DNA from 3 places in the Kitasatospora sp. NPDC089797 genome. Region 1 is predicted to be linked to each of the others. Evidence: riboswitches for the same ligand, from Rfam matches in the RefSeq annotation. Region 1 holds a riboswitch; each other region holds the start of a gene.

Region 1 (9,671 bases):
CGACGAGCTGTTCCCGGCCGTCGACACCGAGGCCGTCCGCACGTACGACGCGACCCTCCCGAAGGGCCTGTTCTGATGCCCGACACCCCTGCGCCCGACACCCCCGCGACCGACAGCCCGGCGCCCACCCGCCTGCTGCAGACCCGCACCACCCCCGCCCAGCGCCGCCGCACCTTCCGCGAACAGCTCGCCTCCGGACGGCTGCTGCGCATCCCCGGCGCGATCAACCCGCTCTCCGCCCGCCTCGTCCAGGACACCGGCTTCGACGCGGTCTACCTCTCCGGCGCCGTCCTCGCCGCCGACCTCGGCCTGCCCGACATCGGCCTCACCACCGTCACCGAGATCGCCGCCCGGGCCCAGCAGACCACCCGGGTCACCGACCTGCCCGTCCTGATCGACGCCGACACCGGCTTCGGCGAGCCGATGAACGCGGCCCGCACCGTCCAGCTCCTGGAGGACGCCGGGCTGGCCGGCCTGCACCTGGAGGACCAGGTCAACCCCAAGCGCTGCGGCCACCTCGACGGCAAGACCATCACCTCCCGGGAGGAGATGGTCCGACGGATCAGGGCCGCCGTGGACGCCCGGCGCGACCCGGACTTCCTGCTGATGGCCCGCACCGACGCCCGCTCGGTCGAGGGACTCGACGCGGCGATCGACCGGGCCAGGGCCTACGTCGACGCCGGCGCCGACGCGATCTTCCCCGAGGCGCTCGCCGACCTCTCGGAGTACGAGGCCTTCCGCAAGGCGGTCGACGTGCCGCTGCTCGCCAACCTCACCGAGTTCGGCAAGACCCCGCTGCTGGACACCCGCACCCTGGAGGAGCTGGGCTACAACATCGCCCTCTACCCGGTCACCCTGCTGCGCCTGGCCATGGGCGCGGTCGAGGACGGGCTGCGCACCATCGCCGCCGAGGGCACCCAGGCCTCCCTGCTCCCGCGCATGCAGCCCCGCTCCCGGCTCTACGAACTCCTCGGCTACCAGGAGTACGCGGCCTTCGACTCGGCCGTCTTCGACTTCACCCTTCCGCCCGGCACCTGACGCACCGGAGGCACCAGCACCATGTCCGAGATCCATCGCGGCCTCGCCGGTGTCGTCGTCGACACCACCGAGATCTCCACCGTCATCCCGGAGACCAACTCCCTGACCTACCGCGGCTACCCGGTCCAGGACCTCGCCGCCCACCGCTCCTTCGAGGAGACCGCCTACCTGCTGTGGTACGGCGACCTGCCGGACGAGGCCCGGCTGCGCGAGTTCCGGGCCCGGGAGCGCGCCCTGCGGCCGCTCGACCGGACCACCGCCGAAGTCCTGGCCAAGCTGCCCGAGACCTGCCACCCGATGGACGTGCTGCGCACCGCCGTCAGCTTCTTCGGTGCCGAGGACCCGACCGAGGACGACGGCCGCCCGGCCCCCCACCTCGCCAAGTCCCTGACCCTGCTGGCGAAACTGCCCACCGTGGTGGCCGCCGACCAGCGCCGCCGCCGCGGCCTGGCCCCGATCGCGCCCGACCCGGAGCTCGGCTACGCCGAGAACTTCTTCCACATGTGCTTCGGCACCGTGCCCGCCCCCGAGGTGGTCCGCTGCTTCGAGATCTCCCTGGTGCTGTACGCCGAACACAGCTTCAACGCCTCGACGTTCACCGCCCGGGTGGTCACCTCCACCCTCTCCGACCTCTACAGCGCCGTCACCGCCGCGATCGGCGCGCTCAAGGGCCCGCTGCACGGCGGCGCCAACGAGGCCGTGATGCACATGCTGGACGAGATCGGCGATCCGGCCCGGGCCGCCGACTGGCTGGACGAGGCGCTGGCCGCCAAGCGCAAGATCATGGGGTTCGGCCACCGCGTCTACAAGCACGGGGACTCCCGGGTCCCGATCATGCAGGCCGCCCTGGACCGCCTGGTGGCGGGCTCGGCCGACCCCGAGGCCGCCCGGCTGGCCGCCCTGCACGCCGCCCTGCGCCGGGCGATGCTGGAGCGCAAGGGCATCCACCCCAACCTCGACTACCCGGCCGGGCTGGCCTACCACCTGATGGGCTTCGACACCCCGGTGTTCACCCCGATCTTCGTGATGAGCCGGATCACCGGGTGGACCGCCCACATCACCGAACAGCTCGCCCACAACGCCCTGATCCGCCCGCTGGCCCAGTACGACGGGCCGGGCCAGCGGCCGGTCCCGGCCAGCGTGTAGCGGGCCGGCACCGGGGTCGGGGTCGGGCTCAGGAGGGCACGGAACAGCCGGCGTCGGCGACCGGCGCGGGCTCGTCCTCCTGGCCGGGCCGCATCACCTGCACGTTCGCGAGCAGCGCCTCGACCACCTCGTCCAGGTCGAGGCGCTTCTCCACGGCCCGCAGCTGGCCCAGCCGCGCCCCGGTGCTCACCTGGGGCGGGGCGAGCAGGCTGCAGCAGTCCTCGTCCGGCAGGACGGATATCTCCGCCGTGCCGAGCGCCCGGGCCTGGTCGATGATCTCCTGCTTCTCCCAGCCGATCAGCGGGCGCAGCACCGGCAGCGTCGCGGCCTGGTCCACGGCGGCCAGGTTGGCGAGGGTCTGGCTGGCGACCTGGCCGAGGCTGTCGCCGGTGACCAGGGCCTGGGCCCCGGTGGCGCCGGCCAGGGCACAGGCGGTGCGCACCATCAGCCGGCGCTGGGCGACCACCTGGAGGCGCCCGGCGCCCGCGACGGCCAGCTGCTTCTGGGCCTTGCCGAGGGAGACGACGTGCAGCTCGCCCGGCGGCTGGTAGCGGTTGAGCTCGCGGGCCAGGGCGTACGCCTTGTACACCGAGGAGGGGTTGGTGTACGGCGCACCGCTGAAGTGCACGAAGTCGCAGGCCAGTCCGCGCCGCATGGCCCGGTGCGCGGCCACCGGGGAGTCGTAGCCGCCGGACAGCAGCACCAGCGCCCGCCCGCTGGACCCGACCGGCAGCCCGGTCAGCCCGGGGTGGCGCTCGGCCGACACGTAGGTCTCTCGGTGCTCGATCTCCACGGTCAGGGTGACGTCGGGCGCGGTGAGGTCGACCCGCAGGCCGTCGATCCGCGGCTGGAGGAACGCGCCGAGGTGCCGCTCCAGTTGGGTGGAGGTGAGGGCGAAGCCCTTGTCCCGGCGCCGGACCCGGACGGCGAAGCCGGTGCCGGTGCGCCCGGCGCAGGCCTCGCGCAGCACCGCCAGGGCGTTGGCCTCGACGGACTCCAGCGTGCTGGGCACCCGCAGCGCCGGCTCGACGGAGCTGAACCCGACCACCGTGCGGGCCCGGGCGACCAGGTCCGCGACGGGCACCTGCCCGCCGAGCACGGTGATGGTATGCGGGGTCCTGATCCAGGTCGAGCCGCCTATCCCGCGCAGCGCGACGCGCAGGTTGTCCTCCAGGCGCTGGACGAACCGCTGGCGGTTGCGGCCCTTGAGGACCACCTCGCCGTGTTTGAGCAGCACGCAGGGCCCGTAGGGCTCGGTGGCGCCGCGGGGCGAGGGCAGCCGTGCGCCGTCGGTCAGGTGGTCCATGCAGAAGTCCCAGTCGTCCCAGTGGTCCCGGTCGGGTGCCGAGCGGGGAGGACGGCGGCGCGCGCAGCGGTGTCCGGGGCGGCGTGCCGGCTGACGGTCACGCCGGACCGGGGTCCGTACGAGGGCCACGCGGCCCTCCCGCGGGGCCCCGGAGCGCGCACGCCGCCGTTCGGCGTGCGCACCGGTGGCAGGTCTTCGGACTCGCGGGCCCGTCCGGCCGCCGTCGACGTCGACGGGGCGGACACCTACTGGCCGTCGCTTCCCGGGCCCGTCTCCCGGGCCCAGTGCGGATGACGGCGGTCGTTCCCGCTCACCGCTGCGGGGCAGTCCCGGACTGGCCGTGTGAACGGCGTCACCGGGTTCCCTCTTGCCTCCCCGGGAGCGCGGGGCGCCCGGTGAACCACCAGCACGGCAACCCTACAGGCGGGCCCGGCCCCGGTCGGGCCGTGGTCAGGCCCCGGGCCCTTCGGCCAGCACGGGGTACGGCACCCGGCCGCGCCGGTCGGGGTCGACCAGCAGCCGCCCGCCCGCCGGCGGCCGGGCCCGCTGGGCGCAGTCGCGGCGTTCGCAGATCCGGCAGCCGAGGCCGATCGGGGTGGCCGCGCCGGGGGCGTTCGGGGCGATGCCCTCGGCGTAGACCAGGCGGTGGGCGTGGCGCAGTTCACAGCCGAGCGCGACGGCGAACTCGCTGCGCGGTGCGCGGTGTCCGTGGCCGCCGTGCGAGACGGTCCGGGCGATCCAGAAGTAGCGCTTGCCGTCGGGCATCTCGGCGACCTGGGTGAGGACCCGGCCGGGGGCGGAGAAGGCCTCGTAGACCGTCCACAGCGGGCAGGTGCCGCCCAGGCGGGAGAAGTGGAAGTCGGTGGCGGACTGGCGCTTGGAGATGTTCCCGGCCCGGTCGGCGCGCAGGAAGGAGAACGGCACCCCGCGCCGGCCGGGGCGTTGGAGGGTGCTCAGCCGGTGGCAGACCGTCTCGAAGCCGACGCCGAAGCGGGCCTGGAGCAGCTCGATGTCGTAGCGCAGGTCCTCGGCGGCGGCGTGGAAGGCGGTGTACGGCATCAGCAGGGCGCCGGCGAAGTAGTTGGCCAGGCCGATCCGGGCGAGGTCGACGGCCTGCGGCGAGGTGAGGTCGGGCTCGGCCGCCGCCAGCAGCGTGTCCAGCAGCGGGCGGTGTTCCAACAGGGCGAGCTGGGTGGCGAGTTGGAAGGCGCGTCGACCGTCGGTGAGCCAGGGGGAGAGGTGCAGGGCGCCGGTGGCCGGGTCGTAGCGGCGCAGGTCGGCGGCGCGCTGGTGGTCGGCCGGCTGCCGGTCCGCCTCGACCACCCGGACGCCGTGCCGCTCGGCGAGCCGGGCGGCCAGCGCGGCGGCGGTGCGGCCCGCGGTCGTGGTCGCCAGCTGCTCGGCGGTGCGCTCCGCCGCCTCGTCCAGGGCGGCTATGTGGTTGTGGTGGGCGTAGAAGAAGTCCCGGACCTCGTCGTGGGGTTCGGCCGGGCGGATGGCCCCGCCGACGGTCCCGCCGCCGGGTTCGCCCAGGTCGGCGACGCGGGCGAGGGCCGCGCGGTAGCTGCGGTGCAGGGCGACCAGCGCCCGGGCCAGCTCGGGGTGGTCCCGGCTGACTTCGGCGATCTCCTCCGCGGGGACCGCGCCGCCGCAGGCCTCGTCGGCGAGCGCGGTGCGCAGGTCGGTGCCGAGGCGCTCCTCCTCGGCCTCGGAGAAGAACTCCGGGTCGACCCCGAACACCTCGGAGATCCGCAGCAGCACGGCGGCGGTCAGCGGGCGCTGGCTGTGCTCGATCTGGTTGAGGTAGCTGGTCGAGATCCCGAGCTCGCGGGCCAGCTCGACCTGGTTCATGCCGTGCTCGCGGCGCAGCCGGCGGAGCTTGGCGTGGGCGTAGACCTTCCGCCCGGTGGGACGTGCCATGGCCGTACCGTTCCCTTCCTGCCCGTTCCTGCGAACGTACCACCGACCGCGGTTCGCAGTATTCGCAGGAACTGTCCCGCCCCTGTCGGGAATTCGCAGCCGGGACCGCTCGGGACCACCCGGTGGCGGACTCGGTCGACTCGGCCGGAACGCCGGACCGCCCGGCGGCGACTCGGCTGAGTCGGCCACCGGGCGGTCCGGGGGTGTCGGTGCGTGCGGTCAGGCGGTGACCTTCTCGCCCTGCTCCGCCGGGGCCTCGGCGGGCTGCCCGGCACCGGCCGGGACGTTCTCCCGCGGGGTGGGGAGCACGGCCATGATCGCGGCCGAGATCACGATGGTCGCCGCCCAGGCGAGCCCGTAGCGGCCGATCGGGGTGTCGGAGAGCGGGCCCGCGAACCAGTCGCACTTGGTGAAGGCGAGCCCGGCCAGCAGCGCGAGCACCCAGGCCACCATCGCCTGCCAGCAGAAACCGCCGGTGTACCAGTAGCGGCTGGTCCGGGTGGTGTCCATCAGCGCCTCGGCGTCGTAGCGCACGGCCCGCGTCCGGCGGCGGTACATGTCCACCGCGTAGACGCCGATCCAGGCCGAGAAGGAGACGGCGAGGAGGATCAGGAAGGTGATGAAGGAGCCCAGGAAGCTCTTCGCGACCAGCATCAGCAGCAGGCCGCCGACCAGCGAGATCACGGCGTTGATGCTGACGGCCATGGCGCGCGGCAGCTTCACGCCCATGGTCTGCGCGGTGAAGCCGGCCGAGTACATGGAGAGGCTGTTGATCAGCAGCATGCCGACGATCGCGGTCAGCAGGTAGGGCACGGCCAGCCAGGTCGGCAGGAGGTCGCCCAGGAAGGAGACCGGGTCCGCGGCGTCGGCCAGGCCGGGGGAGGCGACCGCCATGACGGCGCCCATCAGCACCATCGGCACCACGACCATGGCGGCGCCGGAGACGGTCACCCCGACGATCTTCTTGCCGGAGGCCCGGTGGGGCAGGTAGCGGGCGAAGTCCGGGCCGGTGGGGACCCAGCTGATGCCGCCGGCGGCGATGGTCCCGATGCCGGCGATCATCATCGCGGTGGTGCCGGCGGGCTTGGCGAAGACCTCGTTCCAGTGGATGGTCGCGACCAGGTAGCCCAGGACCAGCACGCTGAAGATGCCGAACAGGTAGGTCGACCAGGTGTTGCAGACGTTCAGCGCCTTCCGGCCCATCCCGGAGACCAGGAAGGTGCAGGCGACGAAGGCGAAGAGGGTGACCACGATCAGCGCGGTGTTGCTCTTGACGCCGAACAGCAGGTCGAGGACGGTCAGCACGGCGTAGGCGCCGGTGACCGCGTTGATCGTCTCCCAGCCGAACCGGGCGATCCAGAGGATCGCGCCCGGGAACAGGTTCCCGCGCACCCCGAAGGTGGCCCGGGAGAGGGTCGCGCCCGGCGCCCCGCCCCACTTCCCGGAGACTGACAGCACGCCGACCATCCCGAAGGAGACCAGGGCGGCGCACGCGGCGACGATCAGGACCTGCCAGAAGTTCAGCCGGTTGAACACGACCAGGGCCGCACCCATGGTGAGCAGCAGCACGCTGATGTTGGCCGCGACCCAGGTCGGGAAGAGCTCGCGGACTCTGCCCCGGCGCTCGTGCTCGGGGACGGGTTCAATACCGCGGGTCTCTATCGCGCCGTCGGCGTTGTCGGCGGTGGACAGATCGTCCATGAGGGTGGCTCCGTGCGTGTGAAGCGGGAGATGAATCGGACAAAGTAGAACAATTATGGAACTCTTCGCGCGTAGCGCGGGAGTTCAGCCATCCTACTTTGTCCGACTTGCGTTCAGGATCGGTCCGCCGCCGGGCGGCCGGTGGGATGCGGGGCGGTGACCCCCGGAGGCGCCCGACGGGCCCGGGGGCGGGCCGATCGGGCCAGGTCGGTGTGATTCCCGTCACCCCATCCTGCAATATGCTTATTAAATTACTTCTTTTGCGAAAAACTTTGCCCCGGCATTCCCCATCCGTCACTTCGTGCTCAATCATCACGCATTCCCGGGGAATTCTCGGGAAGTCTCGACAGTGTTCCCGTGGTATGGGATAGTCGCCTGGAATCGCCTGGTATTGAGGAGCGCAAGGTGCCCGTTTCCAGGAGTCTGGTCTCGCCCGAGGGGTGCAACTGGGAGGCCGGAGAAATCACGGCCCGGGTATTCGACACCGCCGAAATCCTCGCCCGCCGCGGCATCGGACCGGGCGCGCGCGTGATGATGAGCGGGGCGAATTCGCCGGAATGGGTCGTCGCGCTGCTCGCGCTCGTCCACCTCGACGCCTCGGTGGTGCTGGCCGACCACCGGGCCACCCCGGCGCAGCGGGCGCAGATCGCCGCCCGGGCCCGGGTGGTGCTGGACATCGGCCCCGGCACCGTGACCGGACCGGCCGCCGCCCCGGCGCCGCGCCCCGCCCCGCCCGCCGCGGCCGGGCCGGACCCGACCGCCTGGGCCCGGCGCCCGGACGCGGTGATCTCCTGGTCCTCGGGCACCACGGGCGCCCCCAAGGGCATCGTCCGCTCCGGCCGCTCCCTCCTGGACAACCTCGCCCTCAGCGCGGACCGCATGGGCTACCGGCCCGACGACGTCTTCCTGCCGGTCCTGCCGTACTCCCACCAGTACGGCCTGTCGCTGGTCCTCTGCTGGTGGCTGGGCGGCGGAACGCTCGTCGTCTACGGCCCGACCACGCGGCTGGACCACGCGCTCGCCGTCGGCGTCGACCACGGCCTCACCGTCGTCGACGGCGCCCCGTCGACCTACTACAGCCTGCTCAACCTGCTCGACCGCCGCCCCGCCCTCGTCCGGGCGCTGAAGCCGGTCCGGGCCTGGTGCGTGGGCGGCGCGCCGCTCGGCCGCGACCTGGCGGCCAGGTTCCACGCCCGGACGGGCCGGCACCTGCTGGACGGCTACGGGGCGACCGAGGTCGGGAACATCGCGCTGGCGCCCCCCGGCGACCCGGTCGGCTGCGGCACCCCGCTGCCCGGCGTGGTCGTCGAGGTCCACGACGACCACGGCAGGCCGCTGCCCGCCGGGCGGCTCGGTGAGCTGGTCGTCCGCAGCGACGGCCTGATGACCGGCCGGCTCGGCGAGGACGGCGGGATCGTCCCGGTCCCCGGCCCGGTGCACCGCACCGGCGACATCGGCCGCCTCGACGAGGCCGGCCGGGTGTTCCCGATCGGCCGCAAGCACGCCGTGCACCGCGACGGCCACACGCTCTACCCCGACCACCTCGCCGAACGCGCCGGGTCGGCCGGGGCCCGGGCCGAGGTCGTCGCCGTCCCCGACGCCCGGCTGGGCTGTCGGCTGGTGTTCGTGATCGCGGACCCGGACGGTCACGAACCCGCGCACTGGAAGCGGCTGCTGCGCCCCGTGCTGGCCCGCTACGAGCAGCCCGACCACCTCGTGGTGCTCCCCGCCCTGCCCCTCACCACCACGGGGAAGCCCGACCGGGCCGCCCTGGAGAAGATCGCCATGACCTCGCTCCCCGCCCCGCACCGGACGACCGTCGAGGTGCCCGCCCCCGGCGCGCCCGTCGACCCGACCGACTACCGCATCCCGTACGCCGACCGTGTCGACGCGCTGCGCGCGGTGCGCCGGTACGTGGCCGAGCACGAGGACGCGGTGCTGCGGATCCTCACCGAGACCTCGCCCCACCACACCGCCGCCGAGGAGATCCGCTCGTTCCTCGCCACCCTCGACGGCGCGGAGGAGGAGATCCGCCGGGTCCGGCCCGGCCCGGTGCCCCGGGCCGCGGTCTTCATGCCGTCGAACATCCCGCTGTACTCCTACGCGCTGTACATGCTCGTCGCCGCCCTCTACTGCGAGCGGATCACCTTCCGGCCGTCCTCCGAGACCAAGGGCCAACTGCGGAGCCTGCACGACCTCCTGGCGCCGGTGCACGGACTGCCGATCGAGCTCTCCGAGCTCAGCCAGCGCAAGTTCGTGACGGGACCGGTCCGCGAGGCGGACCTCGTGGTCTTCACCGGGAATTACGCGAATGCCGAAACCGTCCGCGAAGGGCTGGCGGAGGACCAGCTCTTCCTGTTCTTCGGCCACGGCATCAACCCGTTCGTGATCGCACCCGACGCCGATTTCACCCGCGCCGTGCGCGACCTCACCAGGATCCGGCTGCACAACTCCGGCCAGGACTGCTTCGGCCCCGACGTGGTGTTCACCCCGAAGGGCCGCACCGAGGAATTCGTCGACCTGCTGTCCGCCGGGCTGAGCGCGCTGCGGTTCGGCGGCA
Region 2 (9,671 bases), on a different contig from region 1:
GCCGAACAGGGTGGCGGCGGCGAGCACTCCGCAGCCGGTCACCCCCCACTCGGCGGCGCGGAAGCGGTCCGGCCGGTAGCTGGTGCGGCGCACCCGGCGGCCGCCGAGCGCCAGGCCGCCGCAGCACAGCGCGGCGCCGGCCAGCAGGGCGGGCAGGCCGAGGAAGCCGGGCGCGGTGCCGTCCAGCAGCCCGTACGCCCCCGCGCAGAGCCCGGCCATGCCGAGCAGCATCAGGGTGCCGGTGGCCCGGCGGGAGCCGCGGGAGGCGGTGCCCGAACGGCCGTAGCCGCGCGAGTCCATCGCGGCGGCCAGCTTCAGCGAGCGCTCCAGCGCGTCCTCCAGCACCGGGACCACGATGCCCCGCAGGGCGCGTACCCCCTTGCCCGCACCGGCCCGCAACCGCCGTGCCCGGGCGACCCGTTGGACGCTCTGCACGAGCTGCGGCGCCACGCTCACCGAGACGGTGACGGCCACCCCCAGCTCGTACAGCGCGCCGGGCAGCACCCGCAGCGCGCGCTTGGGGTTGGCCAGGGTGTTGGCCGCGCCGATGCAGCAGATCAGGCAGGCCAGCCGCAGCCCGTCGAAGGCCGAGGAGAGCACCGCCTCCAGCGAGACCGGGCCGCCGATCTCGATGCCCGCGTACCAGGCCGGGGTGGGGATGTGCGGCAGGGTGAACATCACGTGGTCGCTCGCCGTCACGCCGGTCGCGAAGACGCAGCGGAAGAGCACCCGGATCGCCACCACGACCAGGGCCAGCCACAGGTAGTAGCCGAAGCCCCGGGCCCACGGCGCGTCGGTGCGGCGGGCGGTGACGACGTAGCCGAGCACGGCCAGCACCAGCAGGAGCAGCAGCGGGTTGGTGGTGCGGCTGGCGGCGGTGGCGAGCGCCAGCGCCCAGAGCCACCAGGCGGCCGGGTGCAGGGTGCGCGGCGCCCGGCGGCCGCCGATGCCGGTGGCGTCGGCCGGCCGCCGGGGCGGGGCGGCGGTCACCGTCACCCGTCCCTCCGGCGGCGCCGGCGGGCGGTCAGCGCGGCGGCCCCGCCGAGGCCGAGGGCGACCGCCACGGTGATCGCGAGCGGCAGCACCGAGCCGGAGTCGTGCGGCGCGTCCGCGGTGGGGGCGGCGTCGACCACGGCGGTGGTCGGGCTCGCCGAGGTCGCGGTGGCGGACGGGGTGTCGGTGGCGGTGGGCGTGGCCGTCGGGGAGGGCGTCTCCTCGGGGGTGGCGCCGGGTGTGGTCGGCTGGTCGGAGGCGGGCGCGTCCGGGGTCGGCGGCTGGGTGCCGTCGGCCGGGGCCGTGCCGCCCGGGGCGGGGGCCCGGCCGGGGGCCGGCGGACGGGCGCCGCTGCCGGGCTGCGGGGCGGAGCCGGAGCCCCGGCCACTGCCACTGCCACTGCCACTGCCACTGCCGCCCGAGCCGGTTCCACCGCTGGTCGAGCCGCCGGTGGTCGAGCCGCCGGTGCCGGAGCCGGAGCCGCCGGTCGTGCCGCTGCCCGAACCCCCGTTGCCGCCACCGCCGTTGGACCCGCCGCCGGAGCCGCCGGTGGTCGAGCCGCCCGGGGCGGTGTTGTGCGCCCGCAGGGAGTCCACCGCGATGGTCGGCCGACCGATGGTCAGGTCGTCGTTCGTCGCACCGAAGATCCACAGGTCGACGCTGCCCGGCTTGGGGTGGTAGCTCATCGCGCCGAGCTGGCTGTAGCTCCAGTCGGTGTCCCCCGGGTCGGCGTGCCAGTACGACCAGTAGGCGCTGGCCGGCGGGGTGAGCACGCACTTCTCCTGGTCGGCCGTCGGGTACTGCTTGCCGCCCTCGCTGCCGCTGAAGCCGATCCGGCAGATGAACGCCGGGCCGTCGTGGCCGGTGCCGGTGGTGCGCCAGCCGCCCTGGTTGAGCAGCTCGTAGCCGGTGGTCGGCGTGGTGCCGCAGGAGCGCAGCACCTTACCGCCCCACTTGCTGAAGTCCACTGCGAGCACCACGCCGGAGGTGGTCGTGCACTGGTCCAGCGGCAGTGGCGCGGCGGCGGCCGGGGTGGCCGTGCCGAGCAGCGCGCTGCCGGTCAGCGCCAGCGCGCCGAGGGCGCCCGCGAGCCGGCGGCTCACCGGTGCCGTCCCCGGCCGAGGCGGGCGCGGGAGACGGCGACGGCGCTGCCGCCGGCCAGCAGCAGGGCGAGGGCGAGCAGCGCGGGGAGGGTGGCGTCGCTGCCGGTCCGGGCCAGGTCGGAGCCGTTCGGGGCGGCCGGGTCGGCCACCACCGGCCGGGCCTCCCCGCCCTGGGCACCGCCGTCACCGGCGTCACCGGCGCCCGCCGGGGGCGCGTCGGTCACGCCCGGGGCGGACGTCCCGGCGGGCCCGGAGGTGCCCGCCGGAGCGGACGTCCCGGTCGTCGCGGTCGGCGCGGGGGTGTCGGTCGGACCGGCCGTGGAGGTCGGCGACGGCGTCGGGGTCGGGGTCGGGCTCGGGGAGTCGGTCGGGGTCGGCGTCGGGGACGGCGACCCGGTCGGCTGGGGCGTGCCGGGCGCCACCGGCCGCTTCAGCGTGCCGAAGGACGTCCCGACCGTCCCGCCCAGCACCTGGGTCGAGGCCCGGACGTCCGAGCCGCGCTGGCCGGCCGCCGCGACGTTGAAGCCGCCGTCGTCGTTCTGCTGCCCGGCCAGGAAGTCCCGGGCCCGCGAGATCGCCGGGCCGTACTGCCCGGCCCGCAGCGAGAACGCCTGGACGGCCAGGGCGGTCGAGTTGGTCGAGTCGCCGGAGGCGCCCGGGAAGCCGCCGTCGGCGAGCTGCTTGCCCGCGATCCAGCCGACCGCGCGGTCCACGGCCTGCTTGGCGGCCGGATCGTCGGCGACCAGGTCGAGGGCCATCGCGGCCATCGCGGTGCTGTCCACGTCGGAGTCGCCCTTGGCCGGGATCAGGCTCGGCCAGGAGCCGTCGGCGTGCTGGAGGCCGGTCAGGTAGCGCACCGGCTCGGCCGCGTGGGCGGCGTCACCGGCGCGCAGCTGGGCGATGATGCCGAGCGACTGGGAGAACACCGAGGTCGCGTTGCGGTAGTTGCCCTGGGCGGCACAGGAGGTGTCGGGGGCCTGGCTGGGCGCGGCGCAGGTGACGGTGGCGAGCGCGGCGATCAGGTCCTGGCCGCCGAAGGCGCGCGGGTCGCGGCCGACCACCTCGGCGAGCAGCGCCTCCTTGCCGATCGAGCCGCCGCCGGCGTACTCGGTGCCGATGTACGTCCAGTCGTCCACCGTCCGGCCGTTGCCGTCCTTGCCGTGCTGGTCCAGGAAGTCGGCGATCCGGCCCAGCGCCGCGTCGTCGGTGCCGGTGGCGGCGAGGGCGAAGGCGCCGTCGATGGTCAGGCCGAAGTCGGCGAAGCCCGTGAAGCCCTCGTAGTAGCGGCCGCCGATCAGCCGGGTCCGGTCGGTGAGGTAGGTCGAGCCCTTGGCGAGGTCGGGCTTGCGGTGGAGGTCGTGGTCGAGCGCCGCGAGGTCGGTGCCGGCCAGGGCGAGCACCGCCTGTCCGGTGGCCGCGGGGTCGGCGTCGGTGCCGGCCGGGTCGGTGGTGAAGCCCCCGGAGGGCACCTGGCGGGCGGCGACCCAGCCGGTGGCGGCCGCGTCGGCGTCGGTGCGGCCGGCGGCGCGCAGGGCCTGGGCGGCCAGCGCGGTGGTGTAGGTGTCGGCGGCCCCGGCCCAGGAGTACGGCCAGACCCCGCCGTCGGGCTTCTGCTGGGCGGCGGTCCAGGCGTCGGCGCGCTTGACGGCGTCGGGCGCGGCGCCGGCCCGGCGCAGGGTGAGGGCGGTCAGGGCGGTGGTGCTCGGGTCGCCCTCGCAGTGGTCGCCGGGGGCGATCATCACGGCGGAGACGCCGCCGTCGGCGCACTGGGCGGAGGTCAGCCGGGCGACGGCGGTCGGCGGCAGGGCGGCGCCGGCCCGGGCCAGGGCGAGCAGGGCGAGGGCCTGGTTGACGGGGTAGGTGACGCCCTCGAAGTCCCCGGCGGCGGTGCAGGCGCCGAGCTTGCCCTGGGCGGTGCAGACGTGGTCGGTGAGCGCGGCGACCAAGTCGTGGCCGCCGAAGGCGCGCGGGTCGCCGCCGGTCACCTCGGCGACCAGGGCGAGCTGGGCGACGGCGCGCGGGACGGGCGCCGCCTTCGGGCCGCCCGGGAAGGCGAACTGGTCGGTGTGGGCGGCCAGGTAGGCGACGACCTTGCGCAGGGTGTCGTCCTGCCCGCCGGCCGCCGCGAGGGTGAAGGCGGTGTCCGTGGTGGCGTCGTAGTCCGGCGTCTTCCCCGTGGCGTCGGCCACGTGGTCGCCGCCGGTCAGCTGGGCGACCAGCCAGCGGGCGGCGGCGGGCAGGTCGGCCTTGGGGGGCTTCGGCGTCTGCGTGGGTGTCGGAGTAGGAGTCGCACTCGGCGACGGCGAGGAGGTCGGCGAGGGCGAGGAGGTCGGCGACGGCGAGGAGGTCGGCGACGGCGAGCCGCCCGTTCCGCCCTTGGCCCGGACCGAGTCCGGGGTGAAGGTCGGGGACCCGGAGGTGCCGCCGACGTCGGTGCCGCCGTAGACCCAGGCCTCGACCTCGCCGGGCGCGGGCCGCTGCGACATCGCGCCGAGCGTGGCGTACGACCAGTGGTCCTGCCCGACCGGGGCGATCCAGTACGACCAGTAGCCGGTCGCCTGCGGGGTGTTGACGCAGGCCTCCTTGTCCGGGGTGGGGTACTGGGTGCCGTCGCGGAAGGCCGGGTTGCCGAGCCGGCAGATGAAGGCAGGGCCGTCGTGCACGGTGCCGGTGGTGCTGAACCCGGCGGTGTGCAGCAGGTTCATCCCGGTGGTGGGGTGGGCGTCGCAGCCGCGCACCACGCCGCCGCCGAAGGGGCCGAAGTCGACCGCGACGACGGCTCCGGAGGTCGCCGTGCACTGGTCCAGCGGGTCCGCGTGGGCGGGGGTGCCGGGCAGTGCCGTCAGGACCAGGCTGCCCGCGGTGAGCGCGAGCGCGGCGGCGGCCGCCGGGACGGCGGCTCCCCGCCGCCACGCGGTGGGACGGTGTCTGTGGACCGGCACGGAACGAACTCCCCTGTGACTGCGGCGCCGGACGGGGACACGGGGGCGCAGCAGGGCTCCCCCGGGCAGGGTTGTGCCGTACCGCGTCGCAGTCCTCGACGACGCTCGTGCGTGCTCCACGGCGCAGGCATTCCGGCTCGCCCGCCGGGACGGGTTCGCAGAACTCGTCGGGCCGGGCACACGGTTGCGGGACAGCGCCGGATTCGAACCGGCTTCCCCTGACTCCCCTGGAGGAAAAACGCTTCATCAGACCACGGCCGCCCGACCGGGGTCAACGTTTCGTCATATCGTCTGCATCACGGCTCGTTCGAACTCGATGCGGTAAGGTCCCGGCTCGGCCGAGCGGGGGAACCCGGTGCAAATCCGGGGCTGACGCGCAACGGTGTGCGGGGCGGCGCTGTCGACCCGCGAGCCCGGATGCCCGGCGGCCGCACTGTTCCGCGGAAGTCCGTCCACGCGATCCGGGCGTCGGCCGCCCTCGCGCCGACGGCACCCCCGCCGCCGACGCACGGGCACGGTCGGGGCCCCTCACCCCCCAGGAGCCCTTCCATGACCCGCACCCTCCACCGCGGCCTCGCCACCGCCGTGGCCGCCCTGGCCGCCGCCGGCACCGCGCTCGCCGGCGCCGTCCCGGCCCAGGCCACCGCGAGCCCGGCCCAGATCACCACCTCCGTCACCAACGGCGTCGCCTACCTGCGCTCCCTCCAGGGCGCGGACGGCGGCTACGCGGGCAGCGGCCTGTCCAACGAGTGGGCGTTCAGCGCCCTCGCCGCCGCCGGCACCGCCGCCGCCGACGTCACCCCCGGCGGGGACGCCACCAAGAACGCCCGCCTGGTCTACCGCAACCAGCTGGCCGCCCCGACCTGGCCCAACGCCAGCCCGGTGGTCACCGACTACGAGCGCGGCATCCTCAACTCCTACGCCGCGGGCATAGACCCGGCCCGGGTCGGCCCCGGCCGCAACCTGATCGCCGACGCCGTCGCGTACTGGCAGACCGCCGAGCCCGGCTACTTCGGCCCCTCCGCCAACTTCAACGGCACCGTCTTCGCCCTGCTCGCCCTCGGCGGCGCCCGCACCCAGGCCGGCGCCCAGCGGGTGCCCCGGCCGCTGCTGGACGCCTCCACCGCCGTCGTGCGCGCCAACCAGCACACCGACGGCGGCTGGAACTACAGCAAGGCCGCGGGCAACCCGACCGCGCTCGGCCAGCCCAGCGACGTCGACATGACCGGCGCGGCGATGGCCTCGCTGTGCGTGGGCGGGGTGCCCAACACCGACAGCGCCGTCCTCGCCGCGAAGGGCTTCCTCAAGGCCAAGATGGGCTCCACCGGCGCGTTCAACGCGATGTACGGGGTGAACACCGACTCCAACGGCTGGGCCGTCTCCGGCCTCACCGCCTGCGGATTCGACCCCCAGGGGGCGGACTTCACCTCGCCCGCCCCGTTCAGGAAGACCCCGGTGGACTTCCTGATCGCCCAGCAGTTCAACCCCGGCGGCGGCTTCCGCTACCAGCCCACCGACACCTCGCCCAGCGCCTACGCCTCGGTCGACGGCCTGCGCGCCGTGGCCGGCGGCGGCTTCACCGCCACCCCGCCGACCCCGGTCACGGCCGGTGAGCCCCAGTTCGTGGCCACCTCCGGCTTCACCCCGGGCACCGCCGCCCGGCTCGCCCTGATCGTCGACGACGGCACCGGCAACCCGCGCCCCTGCGCGGTCACCATCACCCCGAGCGGCACCACGGCGACCCTCGGCGACGTGCTGGACGCGGCCGCCACCGCCAGCCCGGCCGGCTGCGTCACCGCCGTCACCCCGGCCAGCGGCGTCGCCGGACCGATCACCTCGCTCAACGGCGTTGCCAACGCGGGCGGTTCGAGCTGGCTGCTGTCGATCGACGGCGGCGCGTCGATCACCGCCGACCGCACCGCCACGGTCAACCTCGGCGACACCGTCTCGCTGCGCTACGGCAGCTGACGCCACCGGCCGTACGGGCCGTGCCCCCCGGGGTCACGGCCCGTACGCGCCGAGGCCGCGGCAGACCAGCCCGTCGCGGAAGGTGAGCACCTCGGCGACCGCCCGGCCGCGCTCGTTGCGGTAGTTGACGACGACCGTGTCGACCGAGGCCCGGACGTCCTCCACGGTGAAGTGCAGGTCGGGCAGGTGCTTCAGTCCCTTCGCCCAGTAGACCCGCAGCGCCTCCTTGCCGCGCACCTCGCCGGACGGGTCGCCGATCAGCTCGACGATCCGGGGCGAGGCGAAGACGACGTCCTCGGTGAAGTGGGCGAGGATGCGCTCCAGGTCGTGGGCGTTCCAGGCGGCGGCCCAGTCCCGGGCGAAGCGGGTGGCGTAGTCGTGGTCCATGGCCCGGCACGCTACGACAGCCGCCCCCGGCCGCGCCGGTGATTCCGCGATCCGGTCGCCGCACCGGGTCAGGGCCCGGTCGGACGCCGGCGTCCGGCGGGTGCGGATCCGCGGATCACCCGGAGGAGTGAACCCGCCGGGGCGGCACCCGGCCGGGCGGCGGCCCGGCAGCACCGCGGACGGCGGCACGGACGGCGGTCACGGCCCGGCAACCGCACGGGACCGGGCACCCGGACCGGCCCGCGGACCGGTGCCCGGGGCGACCAATCCGGGCGCCGCCCCGCTCCGAAGACCCCGCGTGAGTTCCGTACTGTCCGAGCGGCCGGGGCCTTCCGCCGCCCCCGCCGCGACCCTGGGGAGGCCCTCCATGCCCGCCGTCCGCCGACCGGGCCCTGCGCCCGCCGACCCCGAACGGGCGGCCGGATGAGTGCCGCCGTCCACCTCTCCGGCCCCGGGCGGCCGGGACCGGACCTGCCCGATCTCCTCGCCCGCGTCGCCCGCGGGGACCAGGACGCGTTCTCCCGGCTGTACGACACGGTCTCCGGCCCGGTGCTGGGGCTGGTGCGGCAGGTCCTGCGGGACCCCGCGCAGTCCGAGGAGGTGGCGCAGGAGGTGCTGTTGGAGGTGTGGCGCACCGCCGCCCGCTACCGGGCCGACCGCGGCGAGGTAATGCCGTGGGTGCTGACCATCGCCCACCGCCGGGCGGTGGACCGGGTCCGGTCCGCGCAGGCCGCCGCCGACCGCGACCGGCGCTCGGCCGCCGCCTCCCACACCCCGGTCTTCGACGAGGTCGCCGAACAGGTCGAGGGCCGGCTGGAGCGCGAGCAGGTCCGGCGCTGCCTGAAGTCGCTCACCGAGCTCCAGCGGGAGTCGCTGACCCTCGCCTACTACCGCGGCTACACCTACCCGCAGGTCGCCGAGGTCCTCGGCACCCCGCTGGGCACGGTCAAGACCCGGATGCGCGACGCCCTGATCCGCCTGCGCGACTGCCTGGGGGTGGGCGCATGAGCGCCGTCGACCCGCACACCCTGACCGGTGCCTACGCCGCCCACGCCCTCGATCCCGAGGAGAGCGCCGCGTTCGAGCTCCACCTGGCCGACTGCCCGGCCTGCGCCCAGGAGGTGGCCGGGTTCGCCGCGACCCTGGCGCGGCTCGGCAGCGCCGGGGCCGTCGTCCCGCCCGAGGCCCTCAAGGTCCGGGTGATGGCCGCGCTGCCCGGGGTGCGGCAAGAGGCCCCGCGCACCGCCGCCGGGCCCGGATCGGCCCGCCCCGGCCGACGCGCGGGCGCCTGGACGAAGTTCGCGCTCGCCGCCTGCCTGGCCGTCGCGACCGGCGCCGGAGCCCTGGCGGTGCAGCAGCACGGGCAGGCGGAGCGGGCGCGCGACCGCGCCGCCGCCGTCCAGCAGGAGTCGGACCGGCTCACCGCTCTGCTGACGGCCCCCGACGCCCGCACCGTCACCGGGTCGGCCACCGGCGGGTCCGGGGTGGGCACGGTGGTGTGGTCGCAGGAGCGCGGCCGGGCCGCGTTCCTCGCCTCCGGCATGCCGGTGCCGGCCGCCGGCACCACCTACGAGCTGTGGTTCGACGACGCCGGGACGATGCGGCCCGCCGGGCTGCTCCCCTCCGGGGAGGGCGCGCTGCTGCTGTCCGGGCCGCTGCGCGGGGCGAAGGGCGTCGGCGTGACGGTGGAGCCCGCCGGGGGCTCGGCGAAGCCCAGCGGCGCACCGGTCATGCTGCTGGCGTTCACCTGAGAGCCGGTGGTGTTCCGGCCCGCCCCCGCCGGCCGGAGCACCACCACCCGCCCGGCCCGGCACGACCGGACGCGTGGCGGGCCGGGCCGGGGACGTCAGCCGCGGCCCTTCCGGCCCGCCGGGGAGCGCGGCGGCAGCGGCAGGAACCCGCTGGTACGGGCGGCGTACTCGGCCCAGCCGGGCCGATCGGCGCCCAACGCCCGTTCCAGCAGCGGCTTTCCGCTGCCGAAGGCGAGCAGCCAGGTCATCAGCAGCGGGCTGCCGACGAACGCCCAGCCCAGCGGGGTGTCGGCGGCCAGCAGGAACAGCCCCCACCAGACGCAGGCGTCGCCGAAGTAGTTCGGGTGCCGGGTGTAGCGCCACAGACCGCGGTCCATCACCCGGCCCCGGTTGGCCGGGTCGGCCTTGAACCGGGCGAGCTGACCGTCCCCCACCGCCTCGAAGAACAGCCCGACGGCCCACAGCGCGGCGCCCGCCCAGGCGAGCGCGCCGGGCGGCCGCGGCACGTACTGGGCGGCCTGGACGGG
Region 3 (9,671 bases), on a different contig from region 1:
GCATCAGCATGGCGGCCGGGCCCCTCATCGGCGGGGCGCTGGTGGAGTCGGCCGGCTGGCGCGCGATCTTCTGGATCAACGTCCCGGTCGGGCTCGCCGCGCTCTTCCTGACCGGCCGGTACGTCCCGGAGTCGCGGGCGGCCCGCCCGCGCCGGGCGGACCCGGTCGGCCAGCTGCTGGTCGTGGTGCTGCTCGCCGGGCTCACCTACGCGATCATCGAGTCGCCGCAGCGCGGCTGGACCTCGCCCGTGGTGCTCGGCTGCGCGGCGCTGGCCGTGGTCGCGCTGCTGGGCCTGCTCAGGTACGAGCCCCGGCGCACGGACCCGCTGATCGACCTCCGGTTCTTCCGCTCCGCGCCCTTCGCGGGGGCCACCGTGATCGCGGTCGCCGCCTTCGCCGGACTCGGCGGCTTCCTGTTCGTCAGCTCCCTCTACCTCCAGGACGTCCGGCGGCTCGACCCGCTGCACGCGGGGCTGTTCATGCTGCCGATGGCCGTCATGGCGCTCGTGACGGGGCCGTTGTCCGGCCGGATGGTGGCCGCCCGGGGGCCGCGCACCCCGCTGCTGCTGGCCGGGACGGCCCTGAGCGCGAGCGCCGTGCTCCAGGCGGTCGGCTACTCCGAGCACCTGCCGACCGGCCTGCTCGTGCTCGCCTTCCTGCTCTTCGGCATCGGCTTCGGCCTGGTCAACGCGCCCATCACGAACACCGCCGTGTCGGGGATGCCGCGTGCGCAGGCGGGCGTGGCGGCGGCCGTCGCCTCCACCAGCCGGCAGGTCGGCCAGTCGCTGGGCGTGGCCGTGATCGGCGCCCTGATGGCCGGCGCGGCCGACGCCGGCCCGGCGGCCTTCGTCGGGGCGGCCCGGACGGCCTGGTGGATCATCGCCGGTTGCGGCGTCGCCGTGCTGGTCGCCGGTACGCTCACTTCCGGCCGCTGGGCCCGGGCGACGGCCGAGCGCACGGCGGCGCGGCTCGCCGCCGAGGAGGTCGGCGCCGGAACCAGGACGGCGAAGGAGAAGGTGGACGCCTGATGGACGCCCCCCACACCGGCGGACACCCGGAGGCGGGTGCGGCCGACCCCGAGCTGGCGGGCCGGGTCTGGCAGGGGATGAACGTGCTCGTGCTGGAGCGCCACAACCGCCGCAAGGCCGTCGCCGACGCCCTCGGCATGAGCTTCGGCCGGGTCCGGGCCCTGCGCCGCCTCGCCGCCGGCCCGATCACCCTGCGGGAACTGGCCGAACGCCTGACCGCCGACCCGCCGTACACCACCGTGATCGTGGACGACCTGGTGCGGCGCGGCCTGGCCGAGCGCATCACCAACCCCGCCGACCGGCGCTCCAAGCTGGTCCACCTCACCGAGGAGGGCGAGGCGAAGGCGGCGCTGGCCACCGGAATCCTCACCACCCCGCCGGACGCCCTGCTCGCGCTGCCGGCGGAGGACATCCGCGCGCTCGACCGGGTGCTGGCGAAGCTCCTGGGCTGATCCCCGCGGGGGCCCCGGCCGCGCCCGCGGGGCCCGGGCCCGTCAGCCGTAGGGGACGACGGCGACCGGGCAGTGCACGTGGTGGATCGCGGCGTGGGCGACCGGGCCCAGGTGGTGGTGGCGCAGCGGCAGGTGGCGCAGCCGGCGGCCGATGACGAGGAGGGAGGCGGCCGAGGCCGCGTCGACGAGGTCGACGGTGGGCTTGCCGCGCACCAGGTCGGCGCTCACCCCGACGTCCGGGTAGCGGGTCCGCCAGGGGTCCAGGGTCTCGGCGAGGCCGTTCCACTCGACGCCGGCCAGCTCGCCCTCCAGCCCGCCGATGGCGTCGAAGGCCATGTACTCGCTGCCGGCCGGCGGGGACCAGACGTGGACGACGCGCAGCGGGGCCGCGCGCAGGGCGGCGGCCCGGAAGGCGAAGCCCAGCACGTGGTCGGTGGGGTGGGCCAGGTCGATGCCGACGGTGACCGGGCCGGCCGGTTCGTCCTCCCGGGCGCGGACCAGCACCACCGGGCAGGCGGAGCGGCGCAGCACCTCCTGGCTGACCGACCCGACCAGGAAGCCGCGCAGGGCGCCCAGTCCGCGCGAGCCGAGCACCAGCAGGGCGGCGTGCTGCGAGGCGGCCTCCAGGGCCTCGACCGGGTCGGCGGACACCGGGGTGGAGGAGACCGGGACCTCGGGCGCCAGGACGCGCAGCGCGGACTCGCGCTCGGCGAGGTGGGCCAGGGCCCGCTGGTGGGCCTGGTCGCTGACGGCCGCGTCCCGCCCGTGCGCCGGCCGGGCCTCCAGCACTTCCAGCGGGACGCCGCGGCGCCGTGCCTCGTGGGCGGCCCACTCGGTGGCGGTCAGGCTCTCGGGGGAGCCGTCGAAGCCGACCACGACGGGGCCGGTGGCTGATTCGGGTACGGAGGGTCCGGTCACGGCACGCTCCTCGGGTTCGGCGGCGCCGGGCCGCGGCCGCTACCGGCCGCCGGGCTCGCCTCGGGTCGCCGCCCCAGTATCGGCGGTGGCCGGGGTCGGCGCCTCCCGGGGCGCCGGTGGCGGCCCGTCGTCGGCGGGGCCGGTCGGGCGTGCGGGCCCGGGCGTCCGGCCGGGGGCGGTTCAGCCCGCGGCGAGCAGGCCGGCGACCAGGGCGCGCAGCCCGTCGCGGTAGGTGTCCCGGGCGGTGAGGTCCTCCCAGTGGTCGGCGACCTGGGCGAGGCGGGGGTGCCGGGCCGGGTCGAGGCCGGTGAAGACCTGCTCCCGGTAGGTCGGGCGGTCGTCGTCGGCCCGGCGCCGGGCGGCGGTCGTGCGGACCACGATCTCCCCGGCGGTGTAGTACCAGATCGCCCGGTAGCCCTGGACGGCGCGCTCCGGGGTCAGGCCGCAGTCGACCAGCCCGTCGACGATCCGCTCGACGAACCAGAGCGCGTGGGTGGAGAACAGGTCGTCGGCGGCCAGCACTTCGACGATCCAGGGGCAGGCGGCGAGCGCGTCGTGGATCGCGGCGGCCGCGGCGAGGACCCGTTCGCGCGGGTCGGCGGGCAGCTCGACGGGCCGGAGGGTGCGGGCGGCGTAGTCGTCCAGCAGCAGGACGAGCAGCTCCTCCTTGTTGCGGACGTGGTGGTAGAGCGCCATCGGCGTACTGCCGATGTCGGTGGCCAGGCGGCGCATCGTCAGTTTCCCGACGCCCTCCTCGGCCACGATCCGCCGGGCCGTCCCGACGACCTCCTCCCGGGAGATGCGGGGAGGCCGGCCGGGGGCCCTGCGGGGGGCGGGGGAGGGCTGCTGCATGCGCTCATCATGCCCCGCCGGGTACGGGCGGCTCGACAGCGGTGAGCCTCCGGAGGTAGTTTCCTTACGCGTATAGAAACTGCCTCGGGGGACCCCGCACCGCATCCCGACCGGAAGGAACCCGCTCATGACCACCACCCCGATCGCCGCCGTCGACCTGTTCGCCGCGGCGCTGCACATCCGGACCGACGGCGGGGTCCGGGCCGCCGGGCGCCGGACGGTCGACGGCGACCCCGGCACCTGGCACCTGGCGACCTTCCACGTGGAGACCGACGCCGACGTCCACGCCGACCACTGGGAGATGCACCCGGAGGCGGACGAGGCGGTGTGCTGCCTGGCCGGCGGTGTCCGGGTGTTCTTCCGGCCGGTCGAGGACGGCGCCGAGGAGGAGACGGTCCGGCTGGGGGCGGGCAACGCCGTGGTCGTCCCGCGCGGCCGCTGGCACCGGCTGGAACTCGACGGCCCCAGCGACCTGATGTCGATCACCCTGCGCAGCGGGACCCGGCTGGAGCGGCGCTGACCGGGAACGCCGCGGGCCCGGCGGACAGGAAGTCCGCCGGGCCCGTTCGCCGTGCCTGCGCGTGGGTCAGTCCTGGGCGTCGACCCGGGCGGCCCAGCGCCGCTCGACGTTGCTGAAGCGCCAGTAGGCCAGGGCGCAGGCCCAGACCACCACGAACATGGCGACCAGCAGGTAGCCGACGTTGTCCAGGCTGATGTCGGAGATCCAGCCGGTGACCGGGTCGGTCAGGTCGAGCTTCTCGTGCAGCACGCTGACCAGCTCGATGGTGCCGATGACGAAGGCGACCGCGATGGAGAGGCCGGTGATGGTGAGGTTGTAGTAGACCTTGCGGACCGGGTTGGAGAACGCCCAGTGGTAGGCGAAGTTCATGAAGGTGCCGTCGAGGGTGTCGAACAGGCTCATGCCGCAGGCGAACAGCAGCGGCAGGCAGATGATGGCGTACCAGGGCAGGCCGGAGGCGGCGCCGGAACCGGCCATGGCCATCAGGGCGACCTCGGTGGCGGTGTCGAAGCCGAGGCCGAACAGCACTCCGACCGGGTACATCTGGCCGGGGCGGCGGATGGACTTGGTGAGCCTGCCGAGGATGCGGTTCATGAAGCCGCGCTCGTCGAGGTGCTTCTCCAACTGCTTCTCGTCGTACTGCCCGGCCCGCATGGCCTTGTACACCCGGTAGATGCCGGCCAGTGCGAACAGGTTGAGCGCGGCGATCAGGTAGAGGAAGGTGCCGGAGACGCTGGTGCCGATGACGCCCAGCCACTGGTGGGTGGCGGACTGGTCGTCCACCAGGGTGCCGACGATCTGGGCGCCGCCGGCGACCAGGGCGGCCATCGCCATGACGATGGTGGAGTGGCCGAGCGCGAACCAGAAGCCGACCGACACCGGCCGCTGGCCGTCGGCCATCAGCTTGCGGGTGGTGTTGTCGATCGCGGCGATGTGGTCGGCGTCGAAGGCGTGCCGCATGCCGAGGGTGTAGGCGGTGATGCCGAGCCCGACGCCGAAGGTCTGGGTGCCGATGGTGTAGTGGTTCGGCGCGACCAGCAGGAACAGCATGCCGAAGGCGACCACGTGCATGGCGACGATCACGCCGAGCAGGGCGGCGGTGCGGACGGTGTCCCCGCGCTGCCAACGGGGCGGCAGCGGCAGGGAGGACGACGGGGGTTCTTCGGTGAGGGTCATGCGTGCGGGCCTTTCCGGTTCCTCGATGGGGGCGCCCCCCGGGGAACGCGGGGAACACCGTAGGGGCTCGCTCGTTCGGTCGACAAGCGTTTGCAGCTGCGAAGAGGTTGCAATAAGGCAAAACCGGGACTTCGGGGGCGAAGCGCCGCCGCGCTGACGTCGTCTCACCATGCGGACGATCGAGTGATTCACTGGCCCGGCTCCAGGAGATTGCCTCTAGGCTTGCCCGTACAGCTGGTTCGCCCCGTCCGCCAGACGGGGCGTCGTAAGAGGGAACCCGGTGACGCCTTTCACACGGCCAGTCCGGGACTGCCCCGCAGCGGTGAGCGGGAACGACCGCCGTCATACGCACTGGACCCGGGACGGGTCTGGGAAGCGACGGCCACTAGGTGTCCGCCCTTCGTCTCCACGGAGGTCGGTCGTGCCCGCGAGTCCGAAGACCTGCCCGCTGTCCGTGCGCGACCGAGTTCGCGCGCGGCCATCCGGTGACCTCGAGGGCGGGTCGGCGTACATACCAGGCGGAGCCGTGCCCGTGCACGGTCGTCCGTGCGGTACGTCATCCCTTCGCGCCCCCGTGCCGTCCCCGGGACCATGAGGAATCAGGCTCGCGAAGGAGAGTCCCTTGACAGCGAAGTCCGCAGCCGCGGCGACCGTGGCCACCGCTTACGGTTACCCCCGCCAGGGTCGTAACCGGGAACTGAAGAAGGCGATCGAGGGCTACTGGAAGGGCGCGGTCACGGCCGAGTCGCTCCAGCAGACCGCCGCCGAACTGCGCAGGGAGAACTGGGCCGCGCTCGTCGAGGCGGGCATCGGCGAGGTACCGACCGGCGACTTCTCGTTCTACGACCACGTGTTGGACGCCTCGGTGGCCGTCGGGGCGATCCCGGCCCGGCACCGGGACGCCGTCGACGCCGACCCGCTGGACGGCTACTTCGCGATGGCCCGCGGCAACCAGGATGTCGCGCCGCTCGAGATGACCAAGTGGTTCGACACCAACTACCACTACCTCGTCCCGGAGTTGGGCCCGGACACCGCCTTCGCGGCGAACCCGGCCAAGCCGGTCGGCGAGCTGCGCGAGGCGCTCGCGCTCGGCCACACCGCCCGGCCGGTGCTGGTCGGCCCGGTCACCTACCTGCTGCTCGCCAAGCCCGCCCCCGGGGTGGCCGAGGACTTCCAGCCGATCACCCTGCTGGACCGGCTGCTGCCGGTCTACGCCGAGCTGCTGGCCGCGCTCAAGGCCGCCGGCGCCGAGTGGGTGCAGCTGGACGAACCCGCCCTGGTGCAGGACCGCACCCCGGCCGAACTGAACGCCGCCGCCCGCGTCTACCGCGAGCTCGGCGCCCTCACCGACCGGCCCAAGCTGCTGGTGGCGAGCTACTTCGACCGCCTGGGCGACGCCCTGCCGGTGCTCGCCAAGGCCCCCGTCGAGGGCCTGGCGCTGGACTTCACCGGCCCGGCCGCGGGCAACCTGGACGACCTGGCCGCGGCCGGGGGCCTGCCCGGCAAGCGACTGGTCGCGGGCGTGGTCGACGGCCGCAACATCTGGATCAACGACCTGGAGAAGTCGCTGGCCACCCTGGCGACCCTGCTCGGCCTGGCCGACCGGGTCGACGTCGCCCCGTCCTGCTCCCTGCTGCACGTGCCGATCGACGCCGCCGCCGAGCGCGACATCGACCCGCAGATCGCCCGCTGGCTCGCCTTCGCCCAGCAGAAGGCCGTCGAGACCGCCCTGCTGGCCCGCGGCCTGCGGGAGGGCACCGGCGCGGTCACCGCCGAACTCGCCGCCAACCGCGCCGACCTGGCCTCGCGCGCCAACTCGCCGATCACCCACGACCCGGCGGTGCGCGCCCGCACCGCCGCCGTCACCGAGGCCGACGCCCGCCGCGCCCAGGCCTACCCGCAGCGGGCCGAGGCCCAGCGCGCCCGGCTCGGCCTGCCGCTGCTGCCGACCACCACCATCGGGTCCTTCCCGCAGACCACCGAGCTGCGGGTCGCCCGCGCCGACCTGACGGCCGGCCGGATCGACCAGGCCGGCTACCGGGAGCGGATCGAGGCCGAGGTCCGCGAGGTGATCGCCTTCCAGGAGAAGGCCGGTCTGGACGTCCTGGTGCACGGCGAGCCCGAGCGCAACGACATGGTCCAGTACTTCGCCGAGCAGCTCACCGGCTACCTGGCCACCCGGCACGGCTGGGTGCAGTCCTACGGCACCCGCTACGTGCGGCCGCCGGTGCTCGCCGGGGACATCTCCCGCCCGCACCCGATGACCGTGGACTGGTTCCGCTACGCCCAGAGCCTCACCGACCGTCCGGTCAAGGGCATGCTCACCGGCCCGGTCACCATGCTCGCCTGGTCCTTCGTCCGCGACGACCAGCCGCTCGGCGAGACCGCCCGGCAGGTCGCCCTCGCCCTGCGCGACGAGGTCACCGACCTGGAGGAGGCCGGTGCCGCCGTCGTCCAGGTCGACGAGCCGGCCCTGCGCGAGACCCTGCCGCTGCGGGCCGACGCCCGCCCGGCCTACCTGGACTGGGCCACCGAGTCCTTCCGGCTCGCCACCTCCGGCGTCCGGGCGGACACCCAGATCCACACCCACATGTGCTACGCCGAGTTCGGCGCGATCATGACCGCGATCGACGAGCTCGACGCGGACGTCATCTCGCTGGAGGCGACCCGTTCGCACATGGAGGTCGCCGGTGAGCTCGCCGGGGCCGGCTACCCGCGCGAGGTCGGCCCGGGTGTGTGGGACATCCACTCCCCGCGCGTCCCGAGCACCGAGGAGGCCGTCACCCTGCTGCGCGCGGGCCTGGCGGCGATCCCGGCCGAGCGGCTCTGGGTCAACCCGGACTGCGGCCTGAAGACCCGCGGCTGGACCGAGACCCGCGCCTCGCTGGACAGCCTGGTCGGCGCGGCCCGTCACCTGCGGGCCGAACTGGCCGGCTGAGCGTGCGGACGGGGCGGGCGCGGGCCGTTCGGCCGCGCCCGCCCCGTCCGGTCCGCCGGTCGGCTACAGGCCGAGCTGCTGGTGGATCTCGGTGGTGACGGTGGAGAAGTTCATGGTCATGAAGTGCAGCCCGGGGGCGCCTTCGGCCAGCAGCCGACGGCACATTCCGGTGGCCTGCTCGATGCCGATCGCCCGGACCGCGGCCGGGTCGTCCTGGTGGGCGGACATGCGCGCGGAGAATTCCGCCGGAATGTTCGCGGTGCTCAGCGTGGGGATGCGCCGGAGCGACCGGATCGTGGTCACCGGCATGATTTCCGGAATTACCGGAATGTCACAGCCGGCGCTCGCCAGGCGGTCCCGGAATCGGAGGTAGCTGTCCACCTCGAAGAACATCTGGGTGATCGCGTAGTCGGCCCCGGCGCGCCACTTCGTGAGGAAGTGGCGGATTTCCGAATCCCAGTCCGCGGACCTCGGGTGCATTTCCGGGAACGCGGCCACGCCGACGCAGAAGTCCCCGGACTCCTTGATCAGCCGCACCAGGTCGGCGGCGTACTCCACCCCCTCCGGGTGGCGGGTCCACTCGCCCAGCGGGTCGCCCGGCGGGTCGCCGCGCAGCGCCAGGATGTTGCGCACGCCCTGGTCGGCGTAGTGGCCGAGGATGTTCCGGAGCTCGGCGACGCTGTGGTCGACGGCGGTCAGGTGGGCGGTCGGGGTGAGCGTCGTCTCCTGGGCGATGCGGCCGGTGATGTTCACCGTCCGCTCCCGGGTGGAGCCGCCGGCGCCGTAGGTCACCGAGACGAAGGTGGGGGAGAGGGCCTCCAGCCGGCGGATCGCATTCCACAGTCCGGCCTCCGCCGCGGCGCTCCGGGGTGGCATGAATTCGAACGAGTAGGACCGCTTTCCGGTGGCAAGGAGATCGCGGACGGTGGCCGCCCGGTCGGTGCGCGTGGAGGGTGTCCCGAGTGTCATGGCAGGACAGTAGCCGCTCGGCCGGAATGGTGTCGGCGGAAGTCCACAGTGTGATACGGGAATGTCCGGAAAGGATATCCGGGGCGGTTCGGGGAGTCGCTCGGAGGCCGCACAATAGGAGCATGGAAAGACATTCGTACGCGCTCCCCGGCCTGCCCGACTGGGGCCGGTGCGCGGTGCTGGGAATTCTCAACGTCACCCCGGACTCGTTCTCGGACGGGGGGTGCTGGCTCGATCCCGGCCGGGCCGTGGAGCACGGGCTCGGGCTGGTCGCCCAGGGCGCCGACCTGGTGGACGTGGGTGGGGAGTCGACCCGGCCCGGCGCGCGGCGGGTGCCGGTCGAGGAGGAGCTCGCCCGGGTGCTGCCGGTGGTGCGCGGACTGGCCCGGCAGGGGGTGGCGGTGAGCATCGACACGATGCGGGCCGAGGTGGCGGAGGCCGCGGTGGACGCCGGGGCCCGGATCGTCAACGACGTCAGCGGCGGGCGGGCCGACGACCGGATGGCCAAGGCGGTCGCCCGGGCCGGGGTGCCGTTCGTCGTGATGCACTGGCGGGGCCAGTCCGCGGAGATGGACCGGCTGGCCGGGTACCGGGACGTGGTGGCGGAGGTGGTCGCCGAGGTGGGGCGGCAGGTGGACGCCGTGGTGTCCGCCGGGGTCGACCCCTCCCAGCTGATCGTCGACCCCGGCCTCGGCTTCGCCAAGGGGCGCGGGGACGACCTGGCGCTGCTCGCCGCCCTGGACGCCTGGGCCGTGCTGGACCGCCCGCTGCTGGTCGCCCCGTCCCGCAAGCGCTTCCTCGGCGACCTGCTGGCCGAC

What was found. A riboswitch is a leader RNA that binds a small molecule or an ion and turns the genes downstream of it on or off. The one in region 1 is predicted to bind cobalamin.
Region 2: another riboswitch for cobalamin. It lies ahead of AB0O91_RS38325 (prenyltransferase/squalene oxidase repeat-containing protein); the one in region 1 lies ahead of thiI (tRNA uracil 4-sulfurtransferase ThiI).
Region 3: another riboswitch for cobalamin. It lies ahead of metE (5-methyltetrahydropteroyltriglutamate--homocysteine S-methyltransferase); the one in region 1 lies ahead of thiI (tRNA uracil 4-sulfurtransferase ThiI).

What each region holds. Positions count from the first base shown of each region.
Region 1 is NZ_JBFBGS010000054.1:38,223-47,893, reverse strand. It holds gene AB0O91_RS33265 (MmgE/PrpD family protein) at 1-76, shown strand, start outside; gene prpB (methylisocitrate lyase) at 133-1,038, shown strand; gene AB0O91_RS33255 (bifunctional 2-methylcitrate synthase/citrate synthase) at 1,060-2,184, shown strand; gene thiI (tRNA uracil 4-sulfurtransferase ThiI) at 2,213-3,490, opposite strand; cobalamin riboswitch at 3,659-3,910, opposite strand; gene AB0O91_RS33245 (short-chain fatty acyl-CoA regulator family protein) at 3,941-5,410, opposite strand; gene AB0O91_RS33240 (cytosine permease) at 5,630-7,111, opposite strand; gene AB0O91_RS33235 (aldehyde dehydrogenase family protein) at 7,517-9,671, shown strand, end outside.
Region 2 is NZ_JBFBGS010000075.1:12,778-22,448, reverse strand. It holds gene AB0O91_RS38335 (CbiQ family ECF transporter T component) at 1-996, opposite strand, end outside; gene AB0O91_RS38330 (hypothetical protein) at 993-2,096, opposite strand; gene AB0O91_RS38325 (prenyltransferase/squalene oxidase repeat-containing protein) at 2,093-5,038, opposite strand; cobalamin riboswitch at 5,143-5,297, opposite strand; cobalamin riboswitch at 5,384-5,461, shown strand; gene AB0O91_RS38320 (prenyltransferase/squalene oxidase repeat-containing protein) at 5,588-7,006, shown strand; gene AB0O91_RS38315 (nuclear transport factor 2 family protein) at 7,040-7,393, opposite strand; gene AB0O91_RS38310 (sigma-70 family RNA polymerase sigma factor) at 7,817-8,401, shown strand; gene AB0O91_RS38305 (anti-sigma factor) at 8,398-9,144, shown strand; gene AB0O91_RS38300 (DUF1295 domain-containing protein) at 9,240-9,671, opposite strand, start outside.
Region 3 is NZ_JBFBGS010000070.1:14,431-24,101, reverse strand. It holds gene AB0O91_RS37450 (MFS transporter) at 1-1,028, shown strand, start outside; gene AB0O91_RS37445 (MarR family transcriptional regulator) at 1,028-1,480, shown strand; gene AB0O91_RS37440 (universal stress protein) at 1,523-2,398, opposite strand; gene AB0O91_RS37435 (TetR/AcrR family transcriptional regulator C-terminal domain-containing protein) at 2,579-3,250, opposite strand; gene AB0O91_RS37430 (cupin domain-containing protein) at 3,378-3,770, shown strand; gene AB0O91_RS37425 (HoxN/HupN/NixA family nickel/cobalt transporter) at 3,837-4,946, opposite strand; cobalamin riboswitch at 5,165-5,410, shown strand; gene metE (5-methyltetrahydropteroyltriglutamate--homocysteine S-methyltransferase) at 5,569-7,884, shown strand; gene metF (methylenetetrahydrofolate reductase [NAD(P)H]) at 7,948-8,853, opposite strand; gene folP (dihydropteroate synthase) at 8,976-9,671, shown strand, end outside.